Prochlorococcus marinus str. MIT 9515: one gene and its partner. The protein of the gene in region 2 binds, or shares a complex with, the protein of the main gene of each other region. Links are inferred from orthologs where the notes say so. Each region holds a gene or a part of one and is shown on either strand. Other genes may lie near its edges.

Region 1 (3,317 bases), 1.3 Mb from region 2 along the record:
ATGTAAGATTAATAGCAACAAGCGAAATCAAAGTCAGCTGCGTAATCGACATAGATAATATTCCAAAAGCTATAAGATTTGTAGGTGAAAAATTTAAATTATCTGATAAACAAATATTTATTAATCCACTTTTTGAAAGAGAGGATCAACCCGAAGTCAGAGGAATTGCATTAGATAAAAATCAAGTTCAAGTTAGCTTTCGAAACCTACCGGATAAACCTGGTGTTGCAGCTTCGATATGTTTAGCTCTAGCAGAGAGTAATTTAATTTTTGATACTATTGTTCAATCTGAAAGCTTAACATCTTTCAAAACTAAAGATATAAGTTTTACTATGAATAAACAAGACAGAGCAAGAGCTAATAAAATTTTTTACTCTTTAACAAAAAAATTATCAGGAGCATTCGTTGAAGATGGACCTGCGATTGCCAAAGTAAGCACAGTTGGAGCTGGAATGGCATCTAAGGTCGGAACAGCAGGGAAAATATTTAGAGCACTTGCTAATAAAAACATTAATATTGAAATGATTGCCACAAGTGAAATCAGAACTTCTTGTATTGTCTTAGAAAAGGATTGTGACCAAGCAGTAAATGCTATTCATTCTTATTTCGAATTAGATAAATAAAAAAAATTAATTAATTATTCCTAGATAATTTTTGCCTAAGTTTCTTAATTCTATCTCTAAGATTTGCTGCCTCTTCGAAATTTAGTTCTTTTGCTGCTTCTTTCATTTTATTTTCTAACTTATCAATTAAATTAGGCATCTCTTCCAGTAAACATTGATTATCTTTAGCATTTAAAATTTCATCTGTTTTATTACTAACAACATTGATCAAATCTTTAGAGAATCCTCCAGTTTCTAATTTTCTGGAAAGTTCTAAAAAAGATAATATTGAATTTTCAATTTTTTTACCTGCAGGTTGTGGAGTGATGCCGTTGATCTGATTATATTTTTTTTGGATAGTCCGTCTTCTATCAGTTTCGTCTATCGCTCTTTTCATTGATTGGGTAAAATTATCTGCATAAAGCAAAGCAACTCCCTCAACATGTCTTGCCGCTCTTCCAATAGTTTGAATTAGAGAACGCTCTGCTCTCAAAAAACCCTCTTTATCTGCGTCTAAAATAGCGACTAAAGAAACCTCAGGCAGATCAAGTCCCTCCCTTAGCAAATTAACTCCTACTAATACATCATATTCACCCAATCTAAGATCTTGAATAATCTCTATCCTTTCAATAGAGTGGATTTCAGAATGTAAATATCTGACCCTAACTTTATTATCTGATAAAAAATCAGTAAGATCTTCTGCCATCCTTTTTGTAAGAGTAGTAACCAGTACTCTTTGATTCTTTTTAGCTCTAACTCTTATTTCTGATAAAAGATCATCTATTTGTCCATCACTAGGCCTCACATCAATGATGGGATCTAAAACGCCTGTAGGTCTAATAACTTGTTCAATAAACTGGCCTTCGCATTGATCCAACTCCCATTGGCCAGGAGTTGCACTGATGAACAATGTCTGTTTAGATTTTTCCCAAAATTCTTCGCATTTTAAAGGTCTATTATCTGCAGCACTAGGCAACCTAAAACCATGATCTATTAACACTTTCTTTCTAGCTTGATCCCCATTATACATTGCATGCAATTGAGGACATGTTACGTGACTTTCATCAACTACTAATAACCAATCTGTTGGGAAATAATCTATTAAACATTCTGGTGGTGTACCTTCTTCCCTACCAGCCAAATGTCGTGCGTAATTTTCAACGCCATTACAGTATCCAACTTCTCTTAGCATTTCTAAATCATATTTTGTGCGTTGCTCTAAGCGCTGCGCTTCCAACAACTTTCCTTCACAAGCAAACTTATCAAGTTGTTCTTTTAATTCATTTCTTATAGCAGTAATGGCAGCCTCTAGTCTCTCTTTTGGAGTAACAAAATGCTTTGCTGGGTAAACACTAACTTGATCAAGACTCTCAAGAATCTCTCCAGTTAATGGATCAACAAATCTTATAGCCTCAATCTCATCTCCAAATAATTCAATTCTTATCAATCTATCTTCATAAGCTGGTCCAATTTCTAATACATCTCCCTTAATTCTAAATCTGCCTCTAGTAATTTCTACATCATTTCTTGTGTATTGATTATCTACAAGTGCTCTTAAAGACGAACGTAAATCTATAGATTCACCAACTGCAAATTTAACAGCAGCTTTTAAATATTCACTTGGTATTCCTAGACCATAAATACAACTAATAGATGCAACAACAATTACATCTTTCCTCTCAAATAATGAACGAGTAGCGGAATGCCTAAGCATATCAATTTCTTCATTAATTGAAGCAGTTTTTGCTATGTATGTATCACTTACTGGAACATAAGCTTCAGGTTGATAATAATCGTAGTAAGAAATAAAGTATTCAACCGCATTTTTAGGAAAAAACTGCCTTAATTCATTACATAATTGAGCTGCTAAAGTTTTATTATGAGCCAAAATAAGCGCTGGTCTTCCAGTTTGCTGGATTACATTAGCAATAGTGAAAGTTTTTCCAGTACCAGTTGCTCCCAAAAGAGTTTGAAACTCTTTACCACTATTAACTCCTTGAACTAACTTTTTAATGGCTTTAGGTTGATCACCATTTGGTTCATAGGGTGCTTGAAGCTTATAGTTATTCATTCAGCTAATAGCTTAAGTTTTTATATGTTAGGAAATTTTTTCTTTAATCATTGAATTTTTCAAAGATTCTTTTAGGCCTCTAACAACAGCAATCATTGATAATAAATCATCTAATTTATTAACGACGGATCCCACTCCAACTGCTGAAGCTCCACATGACACTGCCAAAGGACATGTTACTTCGCTTAAGCCAGAAGCACTCATGATTGGAATATTAATAGATTGTTGCTGAAACTCCTTAAATATTGCATAAGTAGCTGCCAATGTAGGGACTGACTTTTCTAATAATCCTTGAATTCCTGAACTGTACGGATTAGAACTTTTACCTCCTTCAGTTTGAATAATATCAGCACCTTCAAAAACTAATTTCACTGCAAGATCAACTTGCTTATCAATAGGCATAGTATGAGGGACTGTAACTGATAGAGGAATATTAGGTAAAAAATCTTTAGTTTCTTTTGTAAGATTTAAAATTTTGTCCTCCGAAAAAGTAATACCTTTCTCATAAAAACTATCGTAATTTCCTATTTCGATTAGAGAAGCTCCTGCCTTTACAGAATTTATAAATAATTTAGGCTCTATTGAACTCACACAAATTGGTAATGATGATATCTCGATCGCGGATTCAACTAATTCAGGTTTAC
Region 2 (3,377 bases):
TGAATCTTGATTTTCACAAATCATTGCGGTCACTGCATCAGCGGCAATTGCGTGAGAATTATTTGTTATCGAATTTATTGCATCTAACCTTGAGTTTGCAGTATTTATAAATTCTTTTATGTATTCAATATTTTTATTATTTATATTTTCTAATTTTCTATCGGTTGATAAAATTTGATTATTATTTGGTACAGACATTCCTAAATTAAAAACTTAAAATTTCTATTTATGCACTATAGAACAGAGTAAATTAAAAAAATTTCATTTGAAAATAAACGAAATGGTTCTTAATCAAAAACTTCATTTCGAAGTGATATTTAAAATAATGTAAATAAAAAAATTTTTTCGCTAAGATAAAACTACTTTTGATTAAAAATTTTGGATAAACAAGAATTAATATTATCAAAAAAACTTGTTTCTTCTTACAAGAAAAGATTAGAAAAAGAAATTCTTGAAAGAAGTATTAAATTAAAAATGCCTCAAAATAAGTTCGAAGAAATAATCAAAAATAATAATGAACTAATAAATTTAAAAAAAGCATTAGAAGAATTAGAGTCTAAAACTCAATCTTCAAATTAAAGTAAGTTCAAACTTTGATCATACAACCTACAGAAAGTGTCTCAAACTCACAACTTCCTTTTTAACTCTTTAAATAATGCACAACTAAAAGCAGTCAATCATATCAATGGGCCACTGCTAGTTGTAGCAGGTGCAGGTAGTGGGAAAACTAAGGCTCTTACTCATCGAATTGCTAATTTAATAGAAAATCACTCAGTAGATCCTCATAATATCTTGGCAGTAACTTTTACAAATAAAGCTGCAAAAGAAATGAAAGCAAGACTTCAAGTACTACTTGCACAAGAACTAGCTTTCAATCAATTTGGGCAGCCTTGGGCAACTCTCAAAGAATTTGATCAAAACCAATTAAGAACAAATATTGATCAAGAAAGGCTCAAGGACCTATGGATAGGAACTTTTCATTCACTATTTTCAAGGCTGTTAAGATACGATATTGAAAAATATCAAGATCCTGAAGGGTTAAGATGGACGAGGCAATTTTCTATTTATGACGAGACAGATTCTCAGACCTTGGTAAAGGAAATTATTAGTCAAGATATGAGTCTTGATCCAAAAAGATTTGATCCCAAGAAAATAAAGAGAGCAATTAGTAACGCAAAAAATCAATGTTTTACAGCTAAGGAACTCGAAGAGAAAGCTGATAATCATTTTGATAAAGTTATTGCAGATGCTTATAGAAGATACAAAATATCTCTCTCTAAAAATAATGCTTTAGATTTTGATGATCTTTTACTACTTCCGGTTTTTTTATTAAGGCAAAATGATTTAGTTAGGGATTACTGGCATAAAAGATTCCAGCATGTTTTAGTTGATGAATATCAAGATACAAATAGGACACAATATGAACTTATCAAATTAATTACGGCTGGTAATACTAAACCAAATAAATTTTGCGAATGGAATAATCGATCAATTTTTGTTGTTGGAGATGCTGATCAAAGTATTTATAGTTTTAGAGCAGCCGATTTTAGAATATTAATTGGATTTCAAGAAGATTTTAAAGGTCCATCTAATAATGATAAGAAAGCATCTTTGGTGAAATTAGAAGAAAACTATAGATCTTCATCAAATATTCTTAACGCTGCAAATTCTTTAATTGAAAATAATACTGAAAGAATTGATAAAGTTTTAAAGCCTACAAAGGAAGAAGGAGAACTTTTAAAGTTGCTTAGCTGTGATGATGAAATATCTGAAGCTGAAGCAATAACAACAAAATTAAGATCTCTAAACAATTATAATAATCAACCAATTTGGAGAAATTTCGCAATCCTATATAGGACTAGGGCTCAATCTAGGGTATTAGAAGAATCACTAGTAAGATGGAGAATACCTTATACAATCTTTGGCGGATTACGTTTTTATGACAGAAGAGAAGTTAAAGATGCAGTTGCCTATTTAAAAGTATTAGTAAATTCTTCAGATAATGTAAGCCTTTTGAGAATCATAAATGTGCCGAGAAGAGGCATAGGAAAAACAACTATTCAAAAGCTTAGTGATCTATCAATTAAGTTAAACATTCCTTTATGGGAGGTCATAAATGACAAACAAAGTTTAGATGAGACTATAGGTAGATCGTCAAAGGGCATTAATAAATTCACAGACCTGATGAATGACCTTCTTTGCTACGTAGAGAACTCAGGACCTGCTCAAATTCTTCAATTAATTTTAGAAAAAAGCGGTTATTTAAATGAATTGTTAAGGTCTGGTTCAGAGGAATCTGAAGACAGACGAAATAATCTGCAGGAATTAATAAATGCTGCTACTCAATTCGAAGAAGAGACAGAGAATGCAAATGTAGAAGGATTCTTGTCAACAGCAGCTTTAACAACAGATAATGATACGAAAAAAAATCATCCCAACTCTGTTACTTTAATGACTCTCCATAACAGTAAAGGATTAGAATTTCAAAATGTATTTATAACTGGACTCGAACAAGGTTTGTTCCCAAGCCATAGGTCCATTGATACGCCTTCTCTTCTAGAAGAAGAAAGAAGATTATGCTATGTAGGTATAACAAGAGCTAAAGAGAGAGTTTTCTTATCACATGCAAGGGAGAGGAGATTGTGGGGAGGTATGCGAGAACCAACAATTCCGTCAATCTTTCTCTCAGAAATACCAGAGGAATTAATTGATGGCGAATTACCTCAATCTGGTGGTGCTTCTATTAGAAGGGATCGACATCTTGACCGTTTAACAAGAGTAGATAGGAACAATTCAAATGAATTTTTAAATAAACCTATCAATGCAGTGAGAAAGCTATATTCCGGACCCAGCAAAGGTAAAAGTTGGATAATAGGAGATAAAGTAATTCACTCCAAATTTGGTAAGGGAGAAATTATACATATTTTTGGTAGTGGAGAAAAAATATCGTTAGCAGTTAAATTTGGAGATAAAGGTAGCAAAATTTTAGACCCAAGATTAGCTCCAATAAGAGCAATAAACTGAAATTGAAATGAATGATATTTCGGCTCATATAAATCAATCAATATTAAAAATTCCTTTTGACTTATTTAATATAATTTCTAATTATATTAAATTGCATAGCAACGTTAAAGTTGCAATAGTAGGTGGCTATATACGAGATTTATTAATCAATAAAATTCATAAAAAGACTTTTTTCAGCCCAATCGACATAGATATAGTTACTGAAGGATCTTCAGTTGATCTAGCAAAATTCATAAAAAAAAACATATCAAATGTAGAACTTTGCCTAATAAAAGAGTTTGAAATATATGACACTGTTGAATTAAATATTAACAATTTAAAAATTGATATAGCTTCTGCAAGAAAAGAAACCT

What was found.
Region 1: the proteins of P9515_RS01660 (region 2) and uvrB are in contact, whole or in part, in a crystal structure (PDB 7EGT), measured with the Thermus thermophilus proteins. The link is inferred for Prochlorococcus marinus str. MIT 9515 from one-to-one orthologs. Residues at the interface, in WP_096412145.1 of Thermus thermophilus: His654, Arg656, Phe657, Gln666, Asp668, Glu669, Lys680, Arg681, Leu682, Ser683, Lys685, Tyr686, Ala687; in WP_096411307.1 of Thermus thermophilus: Glu23, Leu25, Arg26, Asp27, Gly28, Glu29, Arg30, Phe31, Arg55, Glu326, Asp327, Phe328, Glu379, Ser382, Gln383, His398, Gly400, Arg401.

Annotation. Positions count from the first base shown.
Region 1 is NC_008817.1:1,623,542-1,626,858, forward strand. The notes cover bases 154-3,136. They hold uvrB (excinuclease ABC subunit UvrB), read right to left. Parts: upstream 2,674-3,136; coding sequence 634-2,673; downstream 154-633. Other genes in these bases: P9515_RS08825 (aspartate kinase), read left to right, coding at 154-623; P9515_RS08835 (DUF561 domain-containing protein), read right to left, coding at 2,701-3,136. Also shown: more of P9515_RS08825, read left to right, coding at 1-153; more of P9515_RS08835, read right to left, coding at 3,137-3,317. UniProt on the Escherichia coli protein: The UvrABC repair system catalyzes the recognition and processing of DNA lesions. A damage recognition complex composed of 2 UvrA and 2 UvrB subunits scans DNA for abnormalities.
Region 2 is NC_008817.1:309,882-313,258, reverse strand. Bases 277-3,319 are described here. They hold P9515_RS01660 (UvrD-helicase domain-containing protein), read left to right. Parts: upstream 277-615; coding sequence 616-3,024; downstream 3,025-3,319. Other genes in these bases: P9515_RS01655 (tRNA nucleotidyltransferase/poly(A) polymerase family protein), read left to right, coding at 3,032-3,319; P9515_RS01665 (hypothetical protein), read left to right, coding at 379-579. Also shown: P9515_RS01670 (globin family protein), read right to left, coding at 1-198; more of P9515_RS01655, read left to right, coding at 3,320-3,377. UniProt on the Escherichia coli protein: A helicase with DNA-dependent ATPase activity. Unwinds DNA duplexes with 3'-5' polarity. Translocates on single-stranded DNA with 3'-5' polarity. Initiates unwinding more efficiently from a nicked substrate than double-stranded DNA.